DNA from 2 places in the Abiotrophia sp. genome. Region 2 is predicted to be linked to the other one. Evidence: predicted binding sites of a transcription regulator. Region 2 holds the regulator's gene; the other holds the start of a gene.

Region 1 (10,492 bases), on a different contig from region 2:
ACATCAATTATTTACAATACTGTAGAGTTAATAGAAATTGCTAAGGAAGTTGAACATATCAATTCAAAAAAAGATGGCACCCCTTTAGTTAAACTAACAGCTTTTGACAAAGAGTACACTATGAAGCCGGAAGATATTGATAATTATGAGTTTACAATTGAGAGAACAGTTAACTTAAGAGGTGATATCTTAATTGAAACTGGTCATATTAAGAGAAAGGAAGAACGATAATGAAAACACTAGACCTAAAAAAAATAAAAGAGGTGCTGGATGATACCAGCATCTCTGCTTATTCTATCGAACAAAAGACAGGCATTTCAAGGAACGCGATCTCAAGATATCGACAAGGCAAAGCTGACTTTGAAAACTTAACCCTTGCAACACTGATGAAGATTGCTGAGGTGTACATCGATGGCGAAGAAGATGAATTGCTACCAAATGAAAATCATTAACGCGCATACGCGAACTGTTGCAAAATATGCAACAGTTAAAAATTAACTTGCTAACCTCAGCAAAATCTTTTGTGGCGCTGTTCTTCCATGGGGCATTCATGGGGCAGACTTACCTAGCATTTATCTTTGTGTATCTGATTGAGTCTTTTAGAAGCACTGTCATATAAAGGTTTATCCGTATTGGTCTGAATTAGGCCTTACCTTGATATGTTTGAAGGCAAATAAGTCTAAAGGCTGGAATCTTCCAGCCTTTTTTGTTCTTAATTTTAGTTAGCATTCCCTGGCTTAACCCTAGTCTTAGAGCCAAAAATTTGGTACAATAGACCAGTGTATTAGTGCCAGATGGCACTCCTATCTAGATAAATTTGTACGAAAGAGGAAGCCTATGAATCCACAAGAATTACAAGCACTCCGAGCCCGCCAGGAGAAAATTCGCAACTTCTCCATTATCGCTCATATTGACCACGGTAAATCAACCTTGGCTGACCGTATTCTACAACTGACGGAGACGGTTTCAGACCGGGAAATGCAGGACCAACTCTTGGACTCCATGGACTTGGAGCGGGAGCGAGGCATTACCATTAAACTCAACGCTGTTGAACTGACCTATAAGGCTCAGGATGGGGAAGAGTATATCTTCCACCTAATTGACACCCCAGGGCACGTGGACTTTACCTATGAGGTGTCACGTTCACTGGCAGCCTGTGAAGGGGCTATCTTGGTCGTCGATGCCGCCCAGGGGATTGAAGCTCAGACTCTAGCCAACGTTTATTTGGCTTTAGATAACGACTTGGAAATTCTGCCGGTGATTAACAAGATTGACTTGCCAGCCGCTGATCCTGAGCGTGTTCAAGTTGAAATTGAAGATGTCATTGGGATTGACGCTAGTGAGGCCGTTTTCGCGTCAGCCAAATCCGGTATTGGGATTGACCAAATCCTGGAGCAAATCGTCCACAAGGTACCAGCCCCTCCGGGCGATCTAGAAGCGCCGCTTCAAGCCTTGATTTTCGACTCTGTCTACGATTCCTACCGTGGTGTTGTCTTGAATATCCGGGTCATTAACGGGGTCGTGAAACCTGGCGACAAGATTCGTTTGATGTCCAACGGCAAAGAATTCGATGTAGTGGAAGTAGGGGTCTTCAGTCCTAAACCAGTCCAACGCGACTATCTCATGGTAGGGGATGTGGGCTATATCACGGCTTCCATTAAGACCATTCAAGATACGCGAGTAGGGGATACCATTACCTTGGCCAACAATCCGGCCCAAGAACCACTAGACGGCTACCGTAAGCTCAATCCTATGGTCTACTGCGGTCTCTATCCAGTCGAGTCTAACGACTATAACGATTTACGAGATGCCTTGGAAAAACTCCAACTTAATGACGCAGCCTTACAATTTGAGCCTGAAACTTCTCAAGCCCTAGGTTTTGGCTTCCGTACCGGTTTCTTAGGCTTGCTGCACATGGACGTTATCCAGGAACGTCTGGAACGTGAGTTCGACATCAACCTGATTACTACAGCGCCTTCGGTTATTTACAAGGTTAAAAAGACCAATGGTGAGGAAATCATCGTGGATAACCCGTCTGCTATGCCAGATCAAACCGTCATCGATGAAATCTACGAGCCCTACGTCAAGGCCTCCATTATGGTGCCTAATGAATACGTTGGGGCGGTCATGGATATCGGCCAGCGTAAGCGGGGCAACTTCATTACCATGGATTATCTGGATGATTACCGAGTCAATGTGGTCTATGAGTTACCATTGTCAGAAATCATCTATGACTTCTTCGATAAGCTCAAATCCAATACCAAAGGCTATGCATCCCTTGACTACGAATTAATTGGCTACAAACCATCTAACCTAGTTAAGATGGATATCCTGCTCAATGGCGACCTGATTGACGCCTTCTCCATGATTGTCCACAAGGACTTTGCTTACGGTCGTGGCCGTGAATTAGTAGAAAAACTTCGTGGCATCATCCCACGACAACTCTTCGAAGTGCCGGTTCAGGCTGCTATCGGTAATAAGATTCTAGCGCGTACCACCATTAAGGCCCTACGTAAAGACGTAACAGCTAAACTCTACGGTGGGGACGTCAGCCGTCGTAAGAAGCTCCTCGAGAAACAAAAAGAGGGGAAAAAGCGGATGAAACAAATTGGGACGGTGGAAGTTCCACAAGAAGCCTTCATGGCTATCCTACAAATGGACGAAGATTAGATTCTATCAAGCTCCCAACCGATTTGGTGGGAGCTTTTTTGTATAGAAGAAGCTCAGAATAACTAGGAAATCGCTTGCAATCACCCAAGAAAAGGTTTACAATATAAGTGTAGTATATTTCACAAATTTCACAATAAGGAGGATCTACTATGAAAGCATACACCTATGTTGAACCTGGCCTAGCAAAGTTCGTTGACAAGCCAAAGCCTGTCATCTTGAAGCCAACGGATGCAATTGTTCGTATGCTTAAAACGACCATCTGTGGGACAGACCTACACATCATCAAGGGTGATGTGCCAGCTGTCCAAAGTGGGACGATTTTAGGACACGAGGGGATTGCGGTTGTCGAAGAAGTTGGCTCCAGTGTGACCAACTTCAAGCCTGGCGATAAAGTCATTGTTTCTTGCGTCTGCTCTTGCGGTAAGTGTTACTACTGTAAGAAGGGGATTTATGCCCACTGTGAAGATGAGGGTGGTTGGATCTTCGGCCACTTAATCGACGGCACACAGGCTGAATATCTCCGCGTTCCACACGCAGACAATACCCTCTATAATCCACCAGCAGGCCTTAGTGATGAAGCCATGGTTATGATTTCAGATATTCTACCAACGGGTTATGAAATTGGGGTCCTAAAAGGTCGGGTAGAGCCAGGTTGTAATGTGGCCATTATTGGTTCTGGACCTGTTGGTTTGGGCTCACTCTTAACCGCTCAATTCTATTCTCCTGCTAAGATTATCATGGTGGATATCGATGAACACCGCCTAGATACCGCCCTCAAGTTTGGCGCTACCCATAAGGTTAATAATTCCGATACTGATAGAGCTATCAAGGAAATCTTTGACTTAACGGGTGGTCGTGGGGTTGATGTGGCCATTGAAGCAGTGGGGATTCCAGCATCCTTTGACTTCTGCCAAAAGATTATTGCAGTTGACGGCCGTATTGCTAACGCGGGTGTCCATGGGGTACCTGTACAATTTGACTTAGACCGTCTCTGGATTCGCAATATTACCGTGACAACCGGCTTGGTGTCAACTAATACCACACCACAACTGCTGCAAGCCTTAGAAGCGCAAAAGATTCACCCTGAAGAACTCGTTACCCACTACTTCAAATTGTCTCAAATCGAAGAAGCTTATGAAGTCTTCCGCGATGCCTCTAAGAATAATGCCATTAAGGTCCTAATTGAAAATGACCTTAGCCCACAAAGCTAGGCTAAGAAGGATGGCTTTTACTATAAGTGACTGGGCCTTGGCTCGGTCACTTTTTATATCAGAAGAGCAGATAGGAGGTAAGCCTATGCAAGAAGCCATTCAGGCTCTACAAACCATTATTAATAATAGCCAGCATCTTGTCTTTTTCGGTGGCGCAGGTGTGTCAACAGAATCAGGTATACCTGATTTTCGCAGTGCCCAGGGCGTTTATAGTCAAGATCTGGGAAGAAACTTTTCAGCCGAACAACTGATTAGCCATAGTATGTATCTTAAATATCCCCAGCTTTTCTATGATTTTTACCGTAAGCATTTGAGTTACCCTCATGCTAAACCAAATCCTGCCCATAACTTTCTAGCGCGTTTGGAGGCTAGTGGCCACTTAGACGCTGTCATTACCCAGAATATTGACACCCTACATGAAGCTGCAGGTAGTCAAGGTGTCCTCAAGCTTCATGGAACCATTGATCGTAATATTTGTCAGGAATGTGGTAGAGTCTATGACCTTAAGAGCTTTCTTGACGCTTATGATAGTCAGGGCATTCCGCGCTGTCCTCATTGTGGCGGCGTGCTTAAACCAGATGTTACCCTATATGAAGAGTCGCTTAATATGGAAGTCTTTGACCAGGCCATTTCAGCTATTCAGCGGGCCGATACCTTGATAGTAGGCGGTACTTCTTTAGTCGTCTATCCGGCTGCAGGTCTACTGCAATACTTTAAGGGCAAGCATTTGGTGGTCATTAACAAAGAGGCTATTCCTCAGGATGACTGGGCAGATTTAGTTATTCATGCTCCTATTGGGCAGGTTTTCAGCCAATTAGTGCTTCTAGGTCAATAGGGCCTATTCAAAGCAGACAGAATAGACTATAATAGGAAGGAACTGTCAATTTGGAGGAAAGACATGAGTATCTTAAGCGTATCAAATCTTACCCATGGATTCGGCGATCGGGCCATCTTCGAAGATGTCTCCTTCCGCCTACTCAAAGGGGAACATATCGGCCTGATTGGGGCCAATGGTGAAGGGAAATCAACCTTCATGAACATTGTAACAGGTAAGCAAGTGCCAGATGAAGGCAAGGTAGAGTGGGCCAAGTATGTTACAACTGGCTACCTAGACCAACACAGCGTCCTTAAGCCTGGTCAAACCATTCGCGATGTCTTACGCATGGCCTTTGATGATTTATTTGCCATTGAAGCCCGCATTAGCGAGGCCTATGAAGAGATGGCGACCGCTGATGACCAAACCATGGCAGACCTATTAAAGGAAGTAGGGGAGCTACAAGAACGCCTGGAAGTCCACGATTTCTATACCTTGGATGCTAAAATTGAAGAAGTGGCTCGTGCTCTTGGAATTACCGCCTTTGGTTTAGACACAGACGTCACCTCACTGAGTGGGGGACAGCGGACTAAGGTCTTATTGGCTAAGTTACTCTTAGAAAAGCCCGACATCTTACTCTTGGACGAGCCGACCAACTACTTGGATGCCGAACATATCGAGTGGCTTAAACGTTACTTGCAAAACTACGAAAATGCCTTTATCTTAATTTCCCATGATATTCCATTCCTTAATAGTGTCATTAACATTATCTATCATGTGGAAAACCTCAAGCTCAGTCGTTATGTTGGCGACTATGAGAACTTCCAAGCGGTCCACGCCATGAAGCGTGCCCAGCTAGAAGCGGCCTATGAACGCCAACAGAAGGAAATAGCGGACCTCAAGGACTTCGTCAACCGCAACAAGGCCCGAGTAGCAACGCGCAATATGGCCATGTCCCGTCAGAAGAAATTAGATAAGATGGAAGTCATTGAGCTACAAGGCGAGAAACCTAAGCCAAAATTTGACTTCCAGTCTGCACGGACCCCTGGCCGTTTCATCTTCGAAGCTAATCAGTTAGAAATTGGTTATAGCCAGCCCCTGACCAAGCCGCTGGACCTAGTCTTTGAACGTAACCAGAAGGTGGCTATCATCGGGGCCAACGGGATTGGGAAGACAACTTTACTCAAGAGTCTCATGGGGCTTATTCCGGCCTTAGCTGGCCAAGTAGAGCAGGGTGATTACTTGGAAATTGGTTACTTCGAACAAGAAGTTGCTTCAGGTAATCGTCAGACGCCCTTAGAAGCTGTTTGGAATGCTTTCCCAGCTATGAACCAGGCTGAAGTTCGCGCTGCCTTAGCGCGTTGTGGCCTGACTTCTAAGCACATCGAAAGCCAAATTCAAGTCCTAAGTGGGGGAGAGCAGGCCAAGGTCCGCCTTTGCTTACTTATGAATGCTCCCCATAATGTCTTGATCTTGGACGAGCCGACCAACCACTTGGACGTCGATGCCAAGGAAGAATTGGCTCGAGCCCTCAAAGAATACAAGGGCAGTATCCTCATGGTTTGCCACGAACCTGAATTTTATCAAGGTTGGGTCGACCAAATTTGGGACTTCAATCAATTTTAACAAGCCAAAGCCAAAGTTTGTTCACTTTGGCTTTTTTTCATGGATTAATGCCGATATATCAAGATTATTTTATAAACTCATTTTCACAAAGTGTTTGTGAATCTAAAAAACGAATAGAGAATATATAATATTTTATATGAGTAACCCGAGTATTTTATTTAAAATGATAAGGTTTTCTATTCACATAAGCATTTAGTTGAAATACTGATAGGTCAATATTTGAAAACGTTTTGAAAACAACCTTCACATTGTGCCTAGTTTTCATACATGCTCATTTACAAAAAAAGACCGTCAATATAAAATTTTTTATCGTTTGAACTTGAACAAGTGCTTTACTTTTTGAAAACAAAAGCGTATGATGAAGATGTAAATAAAAAGAACTTAGGAGGAACATCCATGGTTGAAAAAGAAGATAAGAAGTTAGAGGCTCAAGCCCATGTTGATGAGCTTGTCCAAAAAGGCTTAGTCGCTCTTGACGAGTTCCGTCTCTTAGACCAAGAACAAGTAGACTACATTGTGGCTAAAGCCTCAGTTGCAGCCTTAGACCAACACGGGGTCTTGGCTAAGCACGCGCTTGACGAAACAGGTCGTGGGGTATTCGAAGATAAGGCAACTAAGAACCTCTTTGCCTGCGAGCACGTGGTTAACAACATGCGTCACACTAAAACAGTTGGCATCATCTCAGAAGACGATGTGACTGGTTTAACCTTGATTGCTGAACCTGTCGGGGTTGTAGCGGGGATTACCCCAACCACCAACCCAACTTCTACCGCGATTTTCAAATCTTTGATTTCATTGAAGACGCGTAACCCAATCGTCTTTGCCTTCCACCCATCTGCACAAGAATCTTCTGCTCACGCAGCCAAAGTGGTTTACGATGCGGCAGTAGCAGCAGGGGCACCCAAGAACTGTATCCAATGGATTACTTTACCATCTATGGAAGCAACTTCTGCACTTATGAATCACCCAGGGATTGCGACGATCTTAGCAACTGGTGGTAACGCCATGGTTCGTGCCGCTTACTCATGCGGCAAGCCTGCTTTAGGGGTAGGGGCTGGTAACGTACCTGCATACGTAGAAAAAACAGCTAACATTCAACAAGCTGCTCACGACATTATCATGTCTAAGTCTTTCGACAACGGGATGGTCTGTGCTTCTGAGCAAGCTGCCATTGTGGATAAAGAAGTTTACGCTGAATTCAAGAAAGAATTTGAGTCTTACCATGTTTACTTCGTTAACAAGAAAGAAAAAGCCTTGTTAGAAAACTACTGCTTCGGCGTAAAAGCTAACAGCAAGAACTGTGCAGAAGGCAAATTGAACGCCGATATCGTGGGTAAACCAGCTGCTTGGATTGCAGAACAAGCTGGCTTCAGTGTACCAGAAGGCACCAACATTCTCGCTGCTGAAGTAAGTGAAGTAGGGCCAAAAGAACCATTAACTCGTGAAAAACTCTCACCAATTATTGCGGTATTGAAATCAGAAAATACGGAAGATGGGATTGCTAAGTCTCGTCAAATGGTTGAATTCCATGGTTTGGGTCACTCTGCTGCTATCCATACACGTAACGAGCAACTGGCTAAAGACTTCGGTCGTGAAGTTAAGGCAATTCGTGTTATCTGGAACGCGCCATCTACTTTCGGGGGAATTGGTGACGTATATAACGCCTTCTTGCCATCCTTAACCTTGGGTTGTGGGACTTATGGTCGCAACTCTGTTGGCAACAACGTCAGCGCCGTTAACTTGTTAAACATCAAAAAAGTGGGGAGACGTAGAAATAATATGCAATGGTTTAAAGTACCTTCAAAAATCTACTTCGAACGTGACTCCATCCAATATCTGCAAAAGATGAAGGATGTAGAGAAAGTTATGATTGTTACGGATGATGCTATGTTCAAATTAGGTTTCGTACACCGTGTCATCGAACAACTCTCCCTCCGTCCTAAGAAAGTTACCTACACCATCTTCTCAGATGTTGAACCAGATCCAGATATTACAACGGTTGAACGCGGGGCAGCCCTCATGCGTGAATTCCAACCAGATACCATCATCGCTTTAGGTGGGGGGTCTGTAATGGACGCGGCTAAAGTAATGTGGATGTTCTACGAACAACCTCAAGTTGACTTCCGTGATTTAGTACAGAAATTTATGGATATCCGTAAACGTGCCTTCCGCTTCCCAGAATTGGGTAAAAAGGCTAAGTACGTTGGGATTCCAACCACTTCTGGTACCGGGTCTGAAGTAACACCATTTGCCGTTATCTCTGATAAGAAGAATAACCGTAAATATCCATTGGCTGACTACTCCTTGACACCAACCATCGCCATCGTAGACCCAGCCTTTGTCTTGACAGTTCCTGCATCCGTTACTGCTGATACTGGTATGGACGTCTTGACTCACGCAGTGGAAGCTTATACCTCTACCTTGGCTAACGACTATACAGATGGTTTGGCTCTACAAGCAATCAAGTTAGTCTTCGAAAACTTAGAAAGCTCTGTTAAGAATGCGGACTTTGAGTCACGTGAGAAGATGCATAACGCGTCAACCATGGCAGGTATGGCCTTTGCCAACGCCTTCTTAGGGATGTCTCACTCTATGGCCCATAAGATTGGTGGTTTCTTCCACACAGTTCACGGTCGTACTAACGCCATCCTCTTGCCATACGTTATCCGTTACAACGGGACTCGTCCAGCTAAGGCTGCAACTTGGCCAAAATACAACTACTACAAGGCCGATGTTAAATTCCAAGACATTGCTAAGATGTTAGGCTTGCCAGCTTCAACACCTGAAGAGGCTGTCGACGCTTTAGCTAAAGCAGTCTACGACTTAGGTGAACGTGTTGGGATCGACATGAGCATCAAGGGCCAAGGCGTGGATGAGAAGGAATATATGGCAACAGTCGAAGAAATTGCTTACTTAGCATACGAAGACCAATGTTCGCCAGCTAACCCACGCTTACCAATGGTAGCTGACATGGTGGAAATCCTCCAAGACGCTTACTATGGTTACAAAGAACGTCCAGGACGTATCAAATAATAGCAAGTAGCTAACTATATTAGCACCAGGTGCCAGGCACTTGGTGCTTTTTTGAGGACGTCTATTTTGGGCTTGTGTTATAATAGAAGCATCAAGAGCCAAGAGAGGGGTATGAGGATGACAGAAACACTTTATTTAGCAGGAGGCTGCTTTTGGGGCATGGAAGGCTATTACAAGCGCCTGACAGGTGTGGTGGATACGGAAGTTGGCTATGCCAACGGCAAAAGCCCACAGGCCACCTATCAAGGTCTTAAAAGCTCAGATCATGCGGAAACCCTAGCCATACATTATGATCCTAACCAGGTCGATCTTGCGACTTTAATTAGCCACTTCTTCCGTGTTATTGATCCTTTTAGCCTCAATAAGCAGGGCGGTGACATCGGTCGCCAGTACCGCACAGGCATTTACACCACCAGCGCCAGCCAAGAAGCAGCTGTTAAGGACTTAGTGGCTACTTTTGAGCAAAGAGCAGGGCGACCAACCGCTGTTGAAGTGGTGCCATTAGCTCACTTTGTGCCAGCCGAAGACTATCATCAAGATTACTTAGATAAACACCCCGGTGGCTACTGCCATATCAAACTGGCTTGGGCCGATCAAGCCTTATCACCAGCTGAAAATTTAGCAAGTCAGAAAGGGTGATAAGATGGCTGTTGCTATTGAAATTCGACCAGCCCAAGTTGAGGATGCGGCAGCCCTTCAAAAGCTCGCCAGCCAAGAATTAGGCTATGATTATCCGCTAGAAGCCTGTCAAGAACGACTGCAAGCTCTCTTGGCGGACGACCAGCAGATTCTTCTGGTGGCTTGCATTCAAGAAGCTCCTAAACAGGTCTTGGGCATTGTCCACGCTAGCTACTATTATTCCTTTTATGGCGACCCCGCCTATAATGTCATGGCACTGGCGGTCGATCAGGCCTATCATCACCAAGGAATAGGGCGGCTTTTGATGCAAGCCTTGGAGGCCCAAGCTATTTCAAAGGACATCCACCACATTCGCCTCAATTCTGGTAGCCATCGCACTGGGGCACACGCCTTTTATCAGTCCATTGGCTATGATTGTTACAAAACCCAAAAAGCCTTCAGTAAAAACCTATGACTACCAAAAAATCCCATTATATCATATATGATATAATGGGATTTT
Region 2 (10,492 bases):
CTGATAAGAGGCTGGCACCGTTGAGGAACTTGTTATCGAAGGCTTTCCCTGTGAAGAGAGAGGTGAAGACATACTTGACGTTGAAAGCATGGAAGAGTTGAATCAAACCTAAGGTCGCAAAGGCCATGGTTTCGGCCAAGTTTTCTTGGTGGTACCATTGACGGGCTAACTGGTAGATGAAGAGGGTCAAGGCACTTTCCAAGACCCCTTGATAGAGGATACTTGGCAGAATACCGTTAGATAAGAAGCTAGATTCCTTAGTCCGTGGCGGACGATTCATCACATCTGGCTCGGCTTTTTCCATCCCCAAAGCGATGGCTGGGAAGACGTCTGTCACTAAGTTTATCCATAAGATATGAACAGGTTGCAAGATGGTCCAACCTAATAAGGTGGCTACGAAGAGGGTAATGACCTCACCCAAGTTAGCTGACAAGAGATATTGGACAGCCTTCTGGATGTTGGCGAAGACCTTACGCCCTTCTTCAACCGCCACGACGATGGTTTCAAAGTTATCGTCAGCAAGGACCATATCAGAAGCGCCCTTGGACACTTCGGTCCCAGTAATCCCCATGCCGACCCCGATATCTGCTTGTTTGAGGGAAGGCGCATCGTTGACCCCATCCCCGGTCATGGAAACCGTCTTACCTTTAGACTGCCAAGCCTTGATAATACGCACCTTGTGCTCAGGCGATACGCGGGCGTAGACTGACAAGTCTTGAACACGCGCTTCTAATTCTTGATCAGAAATAGAATCGAGCTCGGCCCCGGTCATGACGTGATGGTGGTTGTCTTCGTTTGGATTCAAGATGCCTAGACGTTCCGCAATAGCTTGCGCGGTTTCAGCGTGGTCACCGGTAATCATGACGGTCCGCATGCCGGCCCCTTTGGCTACAGCAATAGCATCCGCAGCTTCTTGACGCTCAGGGTCAATCATACCGACCAAACCAGCAAAGATTAAGTCATGTTCTAATTCCTCAGATTCGAACTTGCTAGGCAATTGATCAATAATCTTATAAGCCCCTGCCAAGACACGTAAGGCCTGACGCGCCATGCCTGTATTTTCGGTCAAGATAGCTTGGCGATCAGCATCGGTCAAGTCGGTCACTTGGCCGCCAAAGTCCTTATGAAGGCAGCGTTTGAGCAATTGGTCTGGCGCCCCTTTGGTGGCTACCAGGTAGCGACCATCCGCTAGCGGGTGAACTGTCGTCATCAATTTACGGGTAGAGTCAAATGGAATCTCGCCCACCCGTGGGAAGCTAGCCAAGCGTTCAGCCAAAGGATAGCCCTTGTCTAAGGCAAACTTAACCATGGCAGTCTCGGTTGGATCCCCGATCAAATTACCTTCGGCGTCCACTTCCGTGTCGTTAGCCAAGACAATGGAACGTAAGAGCGGTAAATCTAAATCTAAGTCTTCAGAGGCCTTGTGGAGAACCCCATCATAGTAGGCTTTTTCAATGGTCATCTTGTTAAGGGTCAAGGTCCCCGTCTTATCGGAACAGATAATTTGGGTCCCACCCAAGGTCTCAACGGCAGGCAAGGTCCGAACCAGAGCCTTACGGTCAGCCATGGTTTGGGTCCCGATAGATAGGATAATGGTCGAAATAGCTGGCAAGCCTTCCGGAATAGCAGCTACGGCCAAGGAAATAGATACTAAGAGCATGTCAGTAATCTGACGGCCACGCAACAAGCCAACGATGAAGGTCACAGCCGCAATGACTAAGATCATAATAGTCAAGGTCTTACCCAAACGGTCTTGGTCGCGTTGCAATGGGGTCTTGGTTTTCTCCGCGCTCGCTAACATGCTGGCGATATGGCCGACTTCGGTATTCATCCCAGTTGCTGTTACAATGGCTAAAGCACGACCGTAAGTTACATTGGTGCTAGAGAAGACCATGTTATGGCGGTCCCCAATCCCGGCACCTTCTTCTGCAATCACGCTGATGTCCTTATCAACTGGCACCGATTCCCCAGTCAAGGCTGCTTCTTCAACCTTGAGTGAGTTGGCTTCAATCAAACGCATATCCGCTGGTACAATATCTCCAGCTTCCAATAAGACGATGTCGCCTGGCACCAAGTCATGAGACTTAACGGTCATGACATTGCCATCACGGCGGACACGGGCGTCAGGTGAGGCCATTTCCTTGAGGGCGTCAATGGCTTCTTCAGCCTTGGCTTCTTGGACTACCCCCATAATGGCGTTAAGCACCACCACTAGGAGAATGATGACCGCGTCGTGCCACTCGTGGCTGGCCACGAAGGAGACAGCCGCCGCAATCAAGAGGATGATAATCATGAAGTCCTTGAATTGCTCAATAAACTTCTGCAAGAGGGTTGAATGAGCTTCGGCCTTGAGTTCATTAGGACCGAACTCTTCCAAGCGTTGCGCAGCCACTGCAGCTGTCAAGCCCGTCTCAACATGGCTTTCTAAGCTGTCAATGACGGCTTGCGCCTCTTGGTTAAAGGCTGATAATTTTGTTGACATAGTAACCTCCTATTTGATCCATTCCTTCATGCTGGCCGCCCCAGCTTGTAAAAAAAGACTTATGCCGCCACCCAACGAGTGAATCAGCATAAGTCTCACTATTTCAGTCAGTACCAGCAGCAGATGCTACATATTTGTTGATACCAACGAGCTAGGCTCTAGTTACTCCCTTATGAAGTCAATGGTTATATTACTCTTACTATTATAGAGATAAGCTACCAAAAAAGCAAGAAAAAAACACTTGCTATTTTGGCTTTGACATAAGCGGCGATCTTGACGATAGAGGCCGGACGCGCTAGGATAGGAGTGAAGAAATGAGGAGGGATTGACATGACAAAGACAGGCAAAATCATTCGTGTAGTAGGCGCCGCCATTATCCAAGATGGCCAGGTCCTCTGCCTCCAGCGTGGCCAGCAAATGAGCCTAGCCGGACTCTGGGAATTTCCCGGTGGCAAACTAGAAGCTGGCGAGACAGAAGCCCAAGCTCTGGCGCGGGAAATTAAGGAAGAACTGACCCTCGAAATTGAAGTGGGTGACTGGGTGACGACGGCGGAATACACCTACGAATTCGCCACGATTCAGCTGGCGGTTTACAAGGCTAAGATTCTATCTGGCAGTCTGACCCTGCTCGAGCACCAGGCTAGCCGTTGGGTCCAGCCCCAAGACCTCATGAGCCTAGAATGGGCACCCGTCGATATTCCAGCGGCTCAGCTCTTGGCCCAAGAAGGCTCCTCACTATAGAGATAGACAAAACAAAGGCGACCAGGACCCAGTCCTAGTCGCCTTTATTTTAATGTCTGCGGAAATCAACAAAGTCATCATGCTGATGCATGTTGCTGTCGATGAAATAAATCAAGGTTTGCAGCTCATTGGTTAAGTCCACGTGTTGCATACGAACATGACTTGGCACATCGAAACGCAATGGCGTGAAGTTGAGAATCCCTTTGATACCTGCTGCCACTAAACGTTCTACCGCTATTGGCGCCTCTTCTTGTGGCACCGTTAAGAGGGCAATTTCAATGCCTTGGGCTTCTAATTGCTCTTCCAACTCATCAATTGAATAGACTGGCACACCCGATTGAATGGTTCCAATCAATTTAGGGTCTACTTCGAAGGCCGCCCCAATCCGCACATTATTATTCTTGCGGAAATTATAATGCAGGAGCGCATTCCCTAGATTCCCTACCCCAATAAGGGCTACAGAAGTCAGACGGTCTTGGTTCAGGGTCTTGGTGAAGAAGTCTAATAAGTAATCAACATCATAGCCATAGCCCCGTTTACCCAAGGCGCCGAAGTATGAGAAGTCACGACGAATGGTCGCACTATCCACTTTCACCGCATCACTGAGTTCAGTAGACGAAATCCGCTTTTTTCCGGCATTCTGTAAGAATCGTAAGTAACGATGGTAAATTGGAAGCCGGTTCACAGTTGCTTTTGGTATTTCTCTACGCATTTGATCACTTCTTTCACATAAAAATATTTTGCTTATTCTCCGGTCGATATCTTTAGTATACCACCTTACTAGGTCAGACTCCATTATTTAGGGGTGAACTTAATACAATTATTATAGTTCAGTAATAATTGTCGTACTCCTGCCTTATCACGCTTTCATTTACGTGATAGCACGAACTTCTCTAGGTGGTTTTTATGTGACGAAGGGAACGATGAGAGTCTTTCTCATAGAGCAAACCTTTTCAACTTGGCTTTTTTCGCTAAATATTCAACCCCCATTATGGCCTTATTCTAGCCACAATGGGGGTTGTTTTATTCGCTCAGTGACAAACGAAAGCGAGACCAGTCGCCCCGAATATAGTCCAGGAGGCCTAAATCTGAGCTAACCACCTGACCGACAATGGCCTGGCGGTCATCCGCTGGCAAGTCGGTCAGGCAAATTTCCAGTTCATTGGCATAGCTGCCATAGTTGGCTCGGCCCAGGACCAGATCCCCTCGCTGACGAGGCCCAGACTGGCCTACCACTTCTTGCCCACGCAAGGCTTGGCGGGTTTCTGAGGCCCGGATGACCCAATCGCTGGGATCCGGCCGGTTAGACCAGACTTGATCTAGCAAGACTTGCGGAGCCTGGGCCCGCAACTCTACTAGACCATCATTAAGACTGGCCAGACGACTCAGTTGATCTTGGCTGACATCACAATCCCCTATGTAGACCCGGTCCACTTGGCATTGTGACAAGAGATAGAGGGCCGCCTGCTGACTTGGCCAATGGCGGGTCTGCTCGACGGTGCAGAGGCCATCAAAGTAAGGGCCCCTAGCCACCTGGCCACTGACAAAGGCTAGACAGGGAATGCCTAAGGCATGCAGTCTTTGGTTTTGGGCCAGAACATAGTCTTGGCTGAGGCCACTATAGACCTTGGGATAATAGTTATGGGCAGCCCAGACCCGGCCCAGGGCCACCCCTGCTTGAGCTAAGGCTTCTAGCAAGCTTCCCGTAATAGTCGAAGCATTAAGGACCAGGTGACTGGACTGGCTGAGGACGGCCATCTGCTGGGGCGTCAGTCCAGCATCCACCCGCAAGGAGCCAAAGCCCCAGGCTTGTAGGCGGTCCAGGCCATAACGGTCTAGACTGCCCTCATTAATGTCCGCCATGACCTGGACCCCCTTTTCATGGCAGGCCGCCATGAGCAAGTCAAGCTCAACCGGCTTATAATGAGGGGTTAGGTTAAGACTGGTAAAGGCATAGCCAAAGCCCTGCTGACTAAAACGGTCAATCCGAGCCAGATTGTCGTCTAGGGTCTGATTAGTATAGAAGGAAAAGCCGACTACCTGTCCTCTCATTGTGAATCGCCACCATAGACTTGAGCAATTCGAGCTTCATCCACCCCGAAGAACCAGGTCAAGACAAAGCCACCTAGATAAGCCCCTAACATGGCGATGACATAGGAGATTTGTGTGCCCGGCACCATAATCAGCAAGCCGAAGAGACCAGACACCCCTTGGGAGACAGCCCCTAGATGGAAGAGGACCGCTAGGATACCTCCCAGACCTGAGCCCAAGCAGGCCGTAATAAATGGTTTACCTAGAGGTAAAGTCACGGCATACATCATGGGTTCACCAATCCCTAGGATGCCGACTGGCAAGGAGTCACGAGTTAATTGTCTCAGACGTTTGTTGCGTGATTTGAGGTAGAGGGCTAGACCCGCGCCGACCTGACCGCCCCCTGCCATCATCAGAATTGGCAAGAGATAGTTGACCCCGGCCGTTGGCCCTTCCGGATTATTCAGCATGGTGTGAATTGGGGTTAAGGCTTGGTGGAGCCCCACAGAAACCAGTGGCAAGAAGCCAACGGAGAGGATGAAGCCACCGAGGGCACCCAATTGGGTATAGAAGTAATCTAAGCTAGCATAAATCCCATCCGTGACAAGAGCAGCCAGCGGTTGAATGACAATGACCGATACCAGAACCCCGACTACGACGGTCAGGAGTGGCGTGAAGAAGGTGTCCAAAAGATCGGGCATGATACGACGAATGGCCCGCTCTAGGTAGGCGAAGAAAATCCCCATAAAGAGGGCAGCTAGGAGCCCACCAGCCCCTGGTGAGAAGGCCTTATTAGTTATTGGCAGAAGGATTGGCGCATCTGCCACCTTAGCTAAGAGAGGCATGCTTGGAACTGCCACGGACAAGGCCCCAGCCATGCCACCCAGAACAGCACTGCCCTTGAATTCTTTGGCCGCGTTCATGCCCACATAAATTGGCAAGAAGGCGAAAAGGGCCCAACCCATGGTCCGAATAGCTTGGAACCACCATTCGCCGGCCCAGGCATTCTGGTTGGAGACATTGATGACATTGGCAATCCCATTGATCATACCGGCCGAAATAATCCCCGGAAGCAAAGGAATGAAGATGTTGGCAATCCGTTGCAAGAAACGTTGCAGGGGCTTGTCATACTTAGCCTTTTGCTGGTCTTTGTTGGCCTTAGCCACTTGGTCGGCTGCTAGCTCCTCATAGCCCAAACTGAGACCTGTTAATTGAGCAAAGGCTGACCCAACTTGATTGACCTTGCCCGGTCCTAGGATGACTTGCACTTGGTCTTGGACGACTAGGCCCATGACCCCATCCACTTGCCTGAGGGCCTCTTGGTCCACTAGGGATAGATCGCGCAGGGTCAGGCGCAAACGCGTCATACAGGTTGCATTGGCTAGGACATTGTCCTTGCCCCCCACTAGGGATAGAATTCGACTTGCTAATTCATTCATGGTAATACCTCCTTAATTTGATCTTGCTTATTTACTGACTGCTGGCTGGCTTGGATAGCCTGGGCAATGTGGTCTTGATTATCAGACAAGAGGGCTTGGGCGCCCGCCAAATCACAAGCCGTTAAGGCCATGAGGATGGCGCATTTAACCTGGCCCTGGGCTGCTTGATAATAAGTCGCTGCCTGCTCCAAGGATAGGTCCGCGGTAGCGGCAATAATACGATGGGCGCGGTCAATCAATTTCTGGTTGGTGGCTTGAACATCAACCATGTAACCTTGATAGACCTTACCTAATTGAATCATGGCAGTGGTGGAAATCATATTGAGCACCAACTTTTGCGCTGTCCCAGCCTTGAGTCGGCTAGAACCGGCAATAATTTCTGGCCCCACCGGAATTTCGATTGGATAATCTGCCCACTGGCTAATCTCGGCCTCCTCCACACAGGCAAGGCCCGCCGTCAAAGCGCCCTGCTCCTTAGCATATCGTAAAGCAGCCACCACATAGGGGGTGCGGCCTGAGGCTGCGATACCGACTAAGACATCTTTGGCTGATAGTTCGAGGGCGGCTAAGTCCTGGACCGCTGCAGCTTGGTCGTCTTCAGCCCCTTCAATGGCCTGGGTCATGGCCTCTAAACCGCCAGCCATCAGGGCTTGGACTCGATCAGGGGCGACGCCAAAGGTTGGGGGACATTCCGAGGCATCCAAGAGACCTAGTCGTCCTGAAGTTCCAGCCCCTACATAAAAGAGGCGACCGCCTTGAGCCATAACGGGTACCAGGGCTTCTATAAAGGCATTAATCTCTGGCAAGGATTGCCTGACGGCTAAGGGGACTCCTTGATCTTCTTGATTCATGCGCTGGGTGATTTCGGCCACTGACAGGGTCTCAATGGCCTGCGACAGGGGGTTGGCTTGTTCTGTTGCTAACTTGCCTAGTTCCATAGTAGTTCCTCCTTCCTACAAGCTTATTATACCCCTTATGTAAGCGCATTACAAGGCGCTGTCTGGCTTTTTGTCAAGACATTTCTTGTACTATAATATTTCTTGCTCTGTCTTATCTTAGAAGACAAAAAAATGCCACAAGACCCCTTAGACTTAGAGGTCTTGTGACAGCTTATTTGATACAACGGAAACCAATATGGCTAGCCGTCACCAAGGCGTCAGCTCCATTGCGAGCACCTAGGCGATAGCGTTGGCAGTAAGAGGCATGACAGAGGAAGGAACCGCCGCGAATGGCGTACTCCCCTTTCAAGTCAGCTAGACTTGGAAGAGGTTGGGCCTGCTTAAAGTCCTGCAAAAGTTGGTAACGGGGATTGGCGCACCATTCCCAGACATTGCCGATGACCTGATAGAGACCCCAGTCATTAGGGGCATAGGTCTTGACCGGCGCTGTCCCTAAATAGCCGTCGGCCTGGCTATTAAAACCTGGAAAGTCCCCCTGCCAGGTATTGGCATGATAGCACCCATCGGCTTCTAGCTCCTGGCCCCAAGGAAAGGTCGTGGTCCGACCGGCCCGAGCCGCATACTCCCACTGGGCTTCAGTGGGTAAGCTCACCCCCGCCCACTGACAGTAGGCTAAGGCATCGGCCAAGGAGACATGGACCACCGGGTGGTCAGCCAAGGCGTCTGTGGCCAAAGCCCCATCAGGACCAAAAGGATGGAGCCAGTCGGCGCCTGCCACTACCCGCCACCAAGGTGTGCCAGGCACCCGCGGGGCCTTGGCTTCTAAGTCTTCTGACAGGAGGGCCTCAAAAACCAAGGAGCCTCCCGTCCGACTGGCAATGGTCTGGTAGCCAGTGGCCGCCACAAATTCAGCAAATTCTTGGTTAGTAACAGGGGTCGTGGCGATGCTAAAGGCCGCCACTTGCATGGGGATAGCAGGTGCTTCATAGTCCTCTACAAAACCCTGTCCTAGGGGCGCCCCCATTTGGAAGTGCCCTGCTGGTAACTTGACCCACTCCATGACTAGCCCTCCTGACGGGAATAGCCCATGACATCCCCACGTCGGGCGGCTGCCAAGGTGGTCACTAGGGCTGACAGGGGCCGCGCCACTAGACGCCCATCCTCAACAAAGCCTTCTTCACGATTGGCTAAATAGGCAACCAGCTTTTGAGTCAATTCCAAGACTACGGGCGCATAGGCTGCTTGCCCATAGAGGTTAACCTGTTCATGCGGATCGGCCACATAGTCGAAGAGTTGATAGCGGTCCTCAACCGGATACCAAATCAACTTATAACGTTCATTGAGGACAAATTGACTGGAATCTTGGCCTAGAACATGTTCCCCGTGAATGTCGGTCCGCCAGCCGTCAATTTGACCTAGCAAGAGCTGGCGCACGCTGCGGCCGTCCGTGGCCACTTGCTGGCCCAAGACCAGGTCTACTAAGGATGGGAAGATGTCTTGAATCTTAACCAGCTGGGGAATAGTATGATGGTGGGCCGCAATCAGATGGCCAGGGTCATAGATAAAGGAAGGAATTTGGATGCTGCCCTGATAAGGATAGCCTTTGCGGAAGAGATCATGCTCCCCTAGTTGGTCGCCATGGTCAGAGACAAACCAGAAGAGGGTGTCCTGAGCATGGCCGAACTCTTCCAAGGCCGTCAGGAAGCGACTAATCTGATGGTCCAGATGGGTGACCAAGCCATAGTAGCCGGCCAGCAAGCGCCGTTGATCGTCGGGCTTGAGGCGCCCTTTTTTACTATCAATGCTAGGAATGGTCTCTAGAACCTGCTCCCAATCACCTAAGTGGCGGTCCCATTCCTGACCCAAGAGTTGATAATACATATCGAAATAATACTGAGGCGGATTAAAAGGCGAATGTGGCTTCTCAAAGGACAACTTGAGGAAGAAAGGCACGGTTGGGTCCTTGGTCTTGAGGAATTCAATGGCTTCCGTCACCAGCCAGTTGGTTGGATGGAGAGCCTCTGCATAAGGCCAAGGCCGGGCCATCCAGGAATTACAATTGAGGCCGTCGTCCATGAGATCGGCTTGAGGCCCTAAATGCGCCTTGAGGAACTTAAGATAGTCACTTGACTGCTCAAAGGAAGCCCCATAAGCCCCATCATAGTGGCGATCGACATGGAGATAGCCGTCATGCAGGGTCACATGGTCAAAGCCTAGACGCTTGCGAGCCGGGTAGACATGCATCTTGCCAATACATTGGGTTTGATAGCCGGCATCTCGGAAGGTCTGGGGCAGGGTCTGGGTGAAGTTCCAAGGCATTTGGTCTTCGTAGCCCACCCGACCCGAATTGGCCTGGTCCAAGCCCGTGAGAAGCGCCGCGCGGGCCGGCACGCAGGACGGCACTGGCGAATAGGCATTGACGAAATTATAACCCTGGCTAGCCATCATATCTAAGGTTGGGGTTGAGAGAAAATCAGGCCCCTGGTTAATCCCTAAGGCGTCGGCCCGCATTTGGTCGACGACAATAAGCACCACGTTGGGGCGTTGCTTGCTGCTTGTCATGGTAGTGGAGTCCCTCCTCATTGGGTCGCAGGATTAAGCGACCTGTCTTCGCTTACATTATACACCCTCTGGCATCAAATTGCCTATCCCCTACTAAAAAAGATGAGAATATTAACAAAAATTATAAAAGCAAGCCCAAACTTGAGCCTGCCTTGACCCTAAGAATTAAACCATGCAAAAAGCCTGACTGAGAGTCAGGCTTTTATTTTAAGATTTTGCTTTTTTTAACTTGGCTTGCATATAAGCTTCCAAGTCACTGAGAGGGGCTACGGGTTGGTCCTTGGTCAGGCGGAAAGAGCGGCTTTCAAAGACTAAGATTAAGTCCACGCTGACCAACT

What was found. The regulator Rex, encoded in region 2, represses fermentation and respiration genes when NADH is low (regulators of the CRP and FNR family bind a similar motif). The targets are predictions, from matches to a motif close to TTGTGAANTANTTCACAA.
Region 1: ACO53F_RS05815 (zinc-dependent alcohol dehydrogenase family protein) is a predicted target of Rex. The motif match lies at 2,778-2,795, and genes of this name have one in related genera.

Annotation. Positions count from the first base shown of each region.
Region 1 covers NZ_DBHIRJ010000006.1:27,111-37,602, forward strand. Annotated here, with positions in the region: gene ACO53F_RS05800 (hypothetical protein) at 1-231, shown strand, start outside; gene ACO53F_RS05805 (helix-turn-helix domain-containing protein) at 231-452, shown strand; gene lepA (translation elongation factor 4) at 838-2,670, shown strand; gene ACO53F_RS05815 (zinc-dependent alcohol dehydrogenase family protein) at 2,820-3,881, shown strand; gene ACO53F_RS05820 (NAD-dependent protein deacylase) at 3,967-4,716, shown strand; gene ACO53F_RS05825 (ABC-F family ATP-binding cassette domain-containing protein) at 4,780-6,321, shown strand; gene adhE (bifunctional acetaldehyde-CoA/alcohol dehydrogenase) at 6,718-9,354, shown strand; gene msrA (peptide-methionine (S)-S-oxide reductase MsrA) at 9,472-9,993, shown strand; gene ACO53F_RS05840 (GNAT family N-acetyltransferase) at 9,998-10,447, shown strand.
Region 2 covers NZ_DBHIRJ010000009.1:64,787-75,278, reverse strand. Annotated here, with positions in the region: gene ACO53F_RS08075 (cation-translocating P-type ATPase) at 1-2,482, opposite strand, end outside; gene ACO53F_RS08070 ((deoxy)nucleoside triphosphate pyrophosphohydrolase) at 2,813-3,223, shown strand; gene ACO53F_RS08065 (redox-sensing transcriptional repressor Rex) at 3,273-3,935, opposite strand; gene ACO53F_RS08060 (MupG family TIM beta-alpha barrel fold protein) at 4,247-5,275, opposite strand; gene ACO53F_RS08055 (PTS transporter subunit EIIC) at 5,272-6,693, opposite strand; gene murQ (N-acetylmuramic acid 6-phosphate etherase) at 6,690-7,631, opposite strand; gene ACO53F_RS08045 (formylglycine-generating enzyme family protein) at 7,804-8,652, opposite strand; gene ACO53F_RS08040 (manganese-dependent arylsulfatase) at 8,655-10,154, opposite strand; gene ACO53F_RS08035 (hypothetical protein) at 10,362-10,492, opposite strand, start outside.